DNA from 3 places in the Kosakonia pseudosacchari genome. Region 1 is predicted to be linked to each of the others. Evidence: predicted binding sites of a transcription regulator. Region 1 holds the regulator's gene; each other region holds the start of a gene.
What was found. Region 1 encodes Fur, which represses iron uptake genes when iron is present. Its sites were predicted from a motif close to ATAATAATGAGAACNACTATCAA; they were not measured.

Region 2: a site for Fur is predicted at 1,297-1,319, ahead of feoA (ferrous iron transporter A). Genes of this name have one in related genera too.
Region 3: a site for Fur is predicted at 1,339-1,361, ahead of sufA (Fe-S cluster assembly scaffold SufA). Genes of this name have one in related genera too.

What each region holds. Positions count from the first base shown of each region.
Region 1 covers NZ_CP063425.1:1,422,922-1,426,083, forward strand. Annotated here, with positions in the region: gene IP581_RS06585 (beta-N-acetylhexosaminidase) at 1-1,542, shown strand, start outside; gene fur (ferric iron uptake transcriptional regulator) at 1,662-2,108, opposite strand; gene fldA (flavodoxin FldA) at 2,402-2,932, opposite strand; gene ybfE (LexA regulated protein) at 3,096-3,162, opposite strand, start outside.
Region 2 covers NZ_CP063425.1:4,516,267-4,519,428, reverse strand. Annotated here, with positions in the region: gene feoB (Fe(2+) transporter permease subunit FeoB) at 1-939, opposite strand, end outside; gene feoA (ferrous iron transporter A) at 973-1,200, opposite strand; gene IP581_RS21545 (Tex family protein) at 1,694-3,162, opposite strand, start outside.
Region 3 covers NZ_CP063425.1:2,129,895-2,133,056, forward strand. Annotated here, with positions in the region: gene IP581_RS10040 (alpha/beta fold hydrolase) at 1-605, opposite strand, end outside; gene IP581_RS10045 (Ecr family regulatory small membrane protein) at 765-953, opposite strand; gene sufA (Fe-S cluster assembly scaffold SufA) at 1,401-1,757, shown strand; gene sufB (Fe-S cluster assembly protein SufB) at 1,766-3,162, shown strand, end outside.

The sequences.
Region 1 (3,162 bases):
GATGATGAAGGCTGGCGCATTGAGATCCCCGGTCTGCCAGAACTGACCGATATCGGCAGTAAACGTTGTCATGATTTGAGTGAGAAAACATGCCTGTTGCCACAGCTCGGTTCCGGACCGGACAGCAATAACAACGGCAGCGGTCACTTCAGCCGTGCCGATTACATCGAAATCCTCAAATACGCCAAAGCGCGACAAATCGAAGTGATCCCGGAAATCGATATGCCAGCTCATGCGCGTGCCGCGGTAATCTCTATGGAAGCGCGGTATGAGCGCCTGATGAAAGAGGGCAAAGAGAAAGAGGCGAACCAGTACCGTTTACTGGATCCGACGGATACCTCCAACACCACCGGTGTGCAGTTCTATAACCGCACCGGCTATCTCAATCCGTGCCTCGATTCGTCGCGTAACTTTGTAGACAAAGTGATTGGCGAAATCCAGCAGATGCATAAAGAAGCCGGACTGCCGCTGAATACCTGGCATTTTGGTGGCGACGAAGCGAAAAATATCTATCTGGGCGCCGGTTATACGGATCAGAAAAAACCGGAAGCGGGCAAAGGCATTATTGATCAGAGCAATCAGGATAAGCCGTGGGCGAAATCGCAAGCCTGCCAGGCGATGATCAAAGAGGGCAAAGTTGCCGACGTTGAACATCTCTCCAGCTATTTTGGCGTTGAGGTCAGCAAGCTGGTGAAAGCGCACGGCATTGACACGATGCAGGCGTGGCAGGACGGTTTGAAAGATGCCAAAGATGCGTCGGTGTTCGCCACCGATCATGTCAACGTGAACTTCTGGGACACGCTCTACTGGGGCGGTTTTGACTCGGTAAATGACTGGGCGAACAAAGGTTTCCGCGTGGTGGTCTCTAACCCGGATTACGTTTATCTCGACTTCCCGAATGAGGTCAACCCGGCCGAAAGCGGTTACTATTGGGGCACGCGTTTTAGCGATGAACGTAAGATATTCAGCTTCGCCCCGGACAATATGCCGCAGAACGCAGAAACCTCGCTTGATCGCGATGGCACCCCGTTTAGCGCGAAGTCCGACAAACCGTGGCCGGGTGCGTATGGCCTTTCTGCGCAGCTGTGGAGCGAGGTGGTGCGCACCGATAATCAGATGGAGTACATGATCTATCCACGTATGATTTCGGTGGCGGAACGCGCATGGCACCGCGCGGGCTGGGAGCAGGATTACAAAGCCGGGCGTGAATACAAAGGCGGTGAGACACATCTGGTGGATGTGAAAGCGCTGGAAAGGGACTGGCAACGCTTTGCTAATCTGTTAGGCCATCGTGAACTGGCGAAACTGGACAAAGCGGGCGTGCACTATCGCTTGCCTGTGCCGGGCGCTCGCGTGGTCGGTGGAAAACTGGAAGCCAATACCAGTTTCCCGGGCATGGTGGTTGAGTTCTCAACCGACGGCGGCAAAAACTGGCAGCGCTACGACGATAAAGCGCGTCCGCAGGTGAGCGGGGAAGTGCAGGTGCGCACCGCCAGCCCGGACGGTAAACGCTTTAGCCGTGTCGACAGCGTAAAAGCGTAATGTGATGTGGTGATTAAACCCGGCGGCGCGAGCTTGCCGGGTTTTTCTTTTTTGCCGTTATCGTTATTGCAGATAAAAAAAAGCCAACCGTCAGGCTGGCTTTTAGGTTTTAAACGCTATTATTTCGCGTCGTGCGCGTGTTCATCTTCGCGGCAGTCACCTTCGGCGCAGTGGCCGTAAAGGTAAAGACTGTGGTTAGTCAGGCGAATACCGTGTTTCGCGGCGATTTCACGCTGACGCGCTTCAATGGAGTCATCACTGAATTCAATCACCTTGCCGCAATCGAGGCAGATCAGGTGATCGTGGTGATGTTGTTGAGTCAGTTCAAAAACGGACTTGCCGCCTTCGAAGTTATGACGGGTCACAATCCCGGCGTCATCAAACTGGTTCAGTACACGGTAAACCGTTGCCAGCCCGATCTCTTCGCCCATGTCGATCAGTCGTTTGTATAAATCTTCCGCACTGACATGATGGTTATCCGGTTCCTGAAGCACTTCAAGGATTTTTAACCGAGGAAGCGTGACTTTCAGGCCGGCCTTCTTTAATGCGGTATTGTTGTCAGTCATGCGGAATCTGTCCTGTTGCTATACGATTCACTTCCTTAGCGGAAGTTATAAGGAATGCACCTGGGGTAATGCGTCTCATTATAGAACTGCCATGGCTGGATGAAAACTGCAAGCCCTCAAGTAAAGTAAGCTTATAAAACGTGGTGTCGCCAGCAAAGTCCTTTACGGCGGCACCCAGTTTAGCAGGGCTTATTGTACAGCGATGGAGAAAAAAGTTAAAAATTTGTAGCAATTATTTCCATTGCTTTTATCTATTAATACGGCGTAACCCACAGATTACGCCGTAAAAAAACTCAGGCATTAAGGATATCGTCCAGGTGCAACTCTTCGCGAACCTGTTTTACCCATTTTTGAACGCGTTCGGAAGTCAGCTCGGGTTGACGGTCTTCGTCAATCGCCAGGCCAACGAAGTGGTCATCGTCCGCCAGACCTTTAGAGGCTTCAAAATGGTAGCCCGCGGTTGGCCAGTGACCAACGATGGTCGCGCCGCGCGGTTCGATGATATCGCGAATGGTGCCCAGCGCATCGCAGAAATACTCCGCGTAATCTTCCTGGTCGCCACAGCCGAACAGCGCAACTAATTTACCGTTAAAGTCGATCTCTTCCAGCGTCGGGAAAAAGTCATCCCAGTCGCACTGCGCTTCACCATAGTACCAGGTAGGAATGCCGAGCAACAGAATGTCATACCCTTCGATATCTTCTTTGCTGCTCTTGGCAATGTCATGTACGTCGGCAACATCTTTACCAAGCTGACTCTGAATCATTTTCGCGATGTTTTCGGTGTTGCCGGTGTCGCTGCCGAAGAAAATACCTGTAATTGCCATGAGTAAAATAACCTCTTGAAACTTAATGAGTATGGTGGTGGCGCTACGCCCACAGATAAGGGCAATCATAGCAGAACAGGGAAGCACGCGGAAACTGCTATCGCGTCGGACTGCACTGTATGACACATGAAAGTGTTATTTCGACGATGTTTCGGAGGATTCGCTAGCCGCGCAATGCCTTCAGCTGCGCCAGCAGCATCTCTTCGATAAGCTCGCTGCGGCTCATATCT
Region 2 (3,162 bases), 1.8 Mb from region 1:
GCCTGCGTCGAAAATGGGCTGGAATGCGCCGCCGATGTTAATGGCAAACAGAAACATCAAATACATGACGAACAAAAAGATCGGCAAACCCAAAAAGCGGTTGATAATGATGCGGTCAAGTGCGGCGGTGAACTGGCTTGGCTCGGCAGTGAGCGTGTTGCTGACGGTATCGCAAATCGCCGCAATCGACTGGTAGCGAGCATCAGCAATATGCAACGCAGGGTCGTCCATTTCCGTTCCCAGTCGAGCGAGCGAGGCAGCCAGGCTCTGTTCGTTTACGCCAGAATTGGCGCGGCTGTAAATATCACCTTCGAGCATTTGCAGACCCATCCAGCGACGTTGCTGCAACGGCACATCATCGGCCATTTGCTGCGCCAGCACGTCTGCTTCGCGGGAAAGGGGCTGGGCGTAATGCACCAGTTCAACATTGTCGTTGTGTTGATGGCGGTCAACAGCCAATTTAAGCGCTTCAATCCCGCGGCCGCGTGTGGAAACCAGCGGGATCACCGGGCAGCCCAGACGTGCGGCAAGGCCGTCGATATCAATGCGGACTTTCTGCTTTTCGGCGATATCCAGCATGTTGAGGGCGATAATGCACGGCACGCCCAGCTCCAGCAATTGCAGCGTCAGGTAGAGGTTGCGCTCAAGATTGGATGCATCAACAACGTTGATCACCAGATCGGCGTCACCGCTTAAAATGTAATGGCAGGCGATCTGCTCATCCAGCGAGGTTTGCGCGGAAATGGTGGTGAGCGAGTACGTTCCGGGAAGATCGACCAGCGTGACCTGGTGGTTGGTCGTGTTGAACTGGCCCTCTTTGCGCTCAACGGTTACGCCGGACCAGTTTCCCACCCGCTGACGCGCGCCGGTGAGCTGATTAAATAACGTTGTCTTGCCAGAATTAGGATTACCAATTAAGCCAATGGTCAATTTTTTCATTTTTACGTAGCACTCTTTATAACGACTGGCTGATTAACGAGAAACCGCTTCCAGTTCGAGGAACGCGAGATCTTTTTTCCGTAACACTAAATTAACGCGGCGGGTTTCTATATGAATCGGGTCACCCAAAGGGGCGACGCGAACCACATTAAAAGAGGAGCCGGGCAACATCCCTAATGACAGGAGTTTCTGCCGCCAGGCCGGGCTTATTTCTTGGGAGAAACCGGTAATTTTCCACGCACTGTCTGGAGAGAATTGCATAGAGCCTACTTATTTACGCTGCGAGCCAAGAGTTATCACGCGCCGTCTGGCGCACTGTTCGTCATCGAAGGAGTGGAGAAATAATCTACTGAACCAATGATAATGAGAATAGTTTTTATCATCAATCATAAAAATGCGTTTGCCGGGAGCAGAATTGATAATTTGATTCTCTTTTGACGTAGCTCAAAAATTTGTTGGGTTGTGTATTGCCTGCGCAAAACCAGAAAATATTACCGCCGAGTTAAAAAGATAATTTTTATTTTACAAAGTTAATGCTTGTTTCATATTTGTAATATACGCCGCGTAAGAAAAATAACGCAGATACCAATAGCGCAATTAAATATTGGGCGTGATTAGTTAATAATTTTGAAGAGTAAATACCAGGCGAAATAACGAGTTAATTGCATTTCTTTCATTAATCGACAGTTTTAATTGGGAGTTTTTCGAACGTGTTTGCAAAAAATACCCCTCCCGGTGAAGGGAGGGGTAAAGATTAACGTTTTTTACCCATTGCCGCAGCGAGTGCATCCATCATCGCACTGTTGCCGCCCGGCTGACTGTCGCGGCCGCGTGGCGCTTTCGCCGGGCGCGCAGCATTACGATTGCCGTTATCGCGGTTGCTGCTGTTGCCGTTGCCACGACGAGCGCTGGTGTCGCCTGGCTGCTCGTCCAGACGCATGGTCAACGCGATTCGTTTGCGCTGTAAATCCACTTCCAGCACCTTGACCTTCACGATATCGCCCGCTTTCACCACAGTATGCGGATCTTCAACGAACTTGTCCGCCAGCGATGAAATGTGCACCAGACCATCCTGATGCACGCCGATATCAACGAAAGCGCCAAAGTTAGTCACGTTGGTGACCGCGCCTTCGAGCACCATGCCCGGCAGCAGGTCATTCATCGTTTCCACGCCTTCGGCAAAGGTCGCGGTTTTAAACTCCGGACGCGGGTCGCGCCCCGGTTTCTCCAGCTCTTTGATGATGTCGGTCACTGTCGGTACACCGAACTGTGCATCGGTAAAATCGCTGGCTTTCAGCTTGCGCAACTCCGTGCTGTTACCCATCAGATCGCGCAGTGACTGCTCGGTTGCCGCCAGAATACGTTCCACCACCGGGTAGGTTTCCGGGTGAACAGTAGACGCGTCCAGCGGGTTGTCGCCGTGGTTAATACGCAGGAAACCCGCGCACTGTTCAAAGGCTTTCGGCCCCAGACGGCTCACTTTCAGCAACTGCTGGCGGTTCTGGAACTGACCGTTTTCATCGCGCCAGGCGACAATGTTCTGCGCCATCATACGGGTTAAACCGGCAACGCGGGTCAGCAGCGGCACCGAGGCAGTATTCAGATCAACGCCGACGGCGTTTACGCAATCCTCGACGACTGCATCCAGTTTGCGCGCCAGTTGCGTCTGGCTAACATCGTGCTGGTACTGGCCGACACCAATAGATTTCGGATCGATTTTCACCAGCTCCGCCAGCGGATCCTGTAAACGACGGGCGATAGAGACCGCCCCGCGCAATGAAACATCCAGATCCGGGAATTCGAGCGCCGCCAGCTCGGAAGCGGAATAAACCGATGCGCCCGCTTCGCTGACAATCACTTTCTGCGCGGTCACGTTCGGGAACTGTTTCTGCACATCAAGGTAGAAACGTTCCGTTTCGCGCGATGCGGTGCCGTTACCAATCGCCACCAGCTCAACATGGTGTTTTTCGCACAATGCCGCGACGACCATTGCCGCTTTTGCCGCTTGCCCGGTATGCGGATAGATGGTGTCGGTGGCGACCAGTTTGCCGGTGGCATCCACCACCGCGACTTTCACACCGGTACGCAAGCCCGGATCGAGGCCCATCGTGGCGCGCAGCCCGGCGGGTGCTGCCATCAGCAGATCGTGCAGGTTACGGGCGAAAACATTGATGGCTTCGTCTTCCGCGCGTTCGCGCACGGTCCCCATCAACTCCGTTTCCA
Region 3 (3,162 bases), 710 kb from region 1:
ACAGAATCCAGAATGGTCATACGATCTGGTCGGCCGAAAATCAATTTACCGAGCGGCACAATGCTTTTGCGAAGCTGTTCTGCAGAAAGTGAGGAAAGATAAGCGGTAAGCTGCTGAACATCTGCAGGCGCGGCAAACTGCGAATAAAATTGACCGACAATATAATCAAGCAACGCTGGCGGAATGGTGCCAGTCGCATCGATGGCATTAAGCATCGCGAAGTAACGCTCACGCGCCACATCGGTTTCATCACCAATAAAGGTATCAAATAACATCATTGCCTTAACACGCGCAGGTGCGGCGGCAGCGAGTTCTGCGCCCCACATGCCGCCGACCGATAAGCCGACCACGGCAAACTGGTCAATCTTGAGTGAATCCATTAAAGCCAAATGGTCTGCGGCAATATCGGCCAGAGAGGCTGGGGAGCCAGGCAAAGCAGGGGATTCGCCATGTCCCCACAAATCCGGGGCTATCACACGAAAGTGCTGGCTGAGTGTTTCTATTTGCGGCGACCACATCGATTTATCGAACAAATAGCTATGGCCCAACAGCACGGGAAAACCCGCGCCGCTATCTAAAAAAGACATCATTGGTTTTGCATGCATCAATACTCTCCTTGTTTGATGGCCCAGCGAGGTGAGCGCATTTTTAAAAAACCGAACATAGCTGACTTTATCTCAGAAATGAGAGGGGCATTTCTTCTTTTTCGACAGTTTTCTCTTATTTCAGAGCCATTTTCCTGTAGCGACCAGAACACCATAACGTCACTCCGGCGTGGAGATAGTTGGGTAAAGCAACGTTTCCAGGAAGCTGGCTACTACCCACAGCGTTTCGCTGAAAATTGACCATAAACCCACCACCAGAACCACCACCGCAAGCAACAACAAAATCAACGCCGTTTTATCCATAACTTGCTCAAATGTGGTCAAAAATCCTTGTTTTCGGACACTCATTCCAGCATCCGGTTCAACTTTTTACTATGACTATTTTGCCGCCGACATGCGGCCTATTGATATCACTGGAGATTAATTTTGAAAACGCAAAGCGCTGAAGTTGGGGTTATGCGTTTAAGACGCCGTTTTGCGAAAAGGTAATGTTTTACTAAGCGAGTCACTTTTTTCATTAAGAAATACCAACACCCTATCTCAATAATAGGTATTGACTATACATCTTTTCTTTTTTACCCCTTATCCGCCGCAGTGCCCTCTAAAATCATTATTTATCAATTTATTAAACAAATTTTCACTTACCTGTAAAGCCCTGGCGCAGAGTCTATGCTTATACCATGTGCCGAAAAAAGGGACTCATGGGTAATAACCCTTCGGAAAAGAGGTTGAAGTGATAATCATTATCACTAACATAGCATTATGAGCCTTTGATCTGCTGATGTGAGGTAAACGATGGAATCATTTAATCCGCAAGATTTTACGTGGCGGGGGCTAACCATGACACCCGCTGCCGCAGAACATATCCGTGCGCTGGCCAGTAAGCAGGCCGGAGTACTCGGTGTACGGCTGGGTATCAAGCAGACGGGGTGCGCAGGTTTTGGCTATGTACTTGATACCGTGACGGAACCGAATGAAGACGATTTGCTTTACGAATCTGACGGCGCACGCCTTTACGTACCGCTGCAGGCGATGCCGTTTATTGACGGCACCGAAGTAGATTACGTGCGTGAAGGTTTAAATCAGATCTTCAAATTTCATAACCCGAAAGCTCAGCACGAATGCGGCTGTGGCGAAAGTTTCGGGGTATAGGCGGTACTATGTCTCGTAATACTGAAGCAACTGACGATGTCAAAATCTGGACCGGCGGCAACCTCAATTATAAAGAGGGTTTTTTTACCCGGTTAAGCACTGACGAGCTGGCAAAAGGCATCAATGAAGATGTCGTGCGGGCCATTTCAGCGAAACGCAATGAGCCAGAATGGATGCTCGAATTTCGCCTGAACGCTTTCCGGGCGTGGCTGGAGATGGAAGAGCCACACTGGCTGAAAGCCCATTACGAAAAACTGGATTATCAGGATTACAGTTACTACTCCGCACCTTCCTGTGGCAACTGCGACGACACGTGCGCCTCACAGCCCGGCGCGGTGCAACAGACCGGCGCAAATGCCTGGCTGACGGAAGAAGTTGAAGAGGCGTTTAACCAACTCGGCGTCCCGGTGCGCGAAGGCAAAGAAGTGGCAGTCGATGCGATTTTTGACTCCGTCTCCGTGGCGACGACCTACCGTGAAAAATTGTCTGAGCAAGGAATCATCTTCTGCTCGTTCGGCGAGGCGATACATGACCACCCGGAACTGGTAAAAAAATACCTCGGAACGGTGGTGCCCTCTAATGACAACTTTTTCGCCGCGCTTAACGCCGCCGTTGCCTCTGACGGCACGTTTATCTACATCCCGAAAGGCGTGCGTTGCCCGATGGAACTGTCGACCTATTTTCGCATTAACGCGGAAAAAACCGGCCAGTTCGAGCGCACCATTCTGGTTGCGGATGAAGGGAGCTACGTCAGCTATATCGAAGGGTGTTCCGCGCCGGTGCGCGACAGCTATCAGCTGCACGCGGCAGTGGTGGAAGTGATCATCCACAAAGACGCGGAAGTGAAATACTCCACGGTGCAAAACTGGTTCCCGGGGGATAACAACACCGGCGGCATCCTTAATTTTGTGACCAAGCGTGCGCTGTGCGAAGGCGAAAACAGCAAGATGTCATGGACGCAGTCTGAAACAGGCTCCGCCATTACCTGGAAATATCCGAGCTGTATTCTGCGCGGTGATAACTCGATCGGTGAGTTCTTCTCCGTCGCATTGACCAGCGGGCATCAGCAGGCGGATACCGGCACCAAGATGATCCATATCGGCAAGAACACCAAATCGACGATTATTTCGAAAGGGATCTCCGCCGGGCATAGTCAGAACAGCTATCGGGGGCTGGTGAAAATTATGCCGACCGCGACCAATGCCCGTAATTTCACCCAGTGCGACTCGATGCTGATTGGTCCGGATTGCGGGGCGCATACCTTCCCGTATGTCGAGTGCCGTAATAACAGCGCGCAACTTGAGCATGAAGCCACGACATCGCGTATCGGTGAAGACCAACTCTTCTATTGCCTGCAACGCGGAATCAGTGAAGACGATGCTATCTCCATGATCGTCAACGGCTT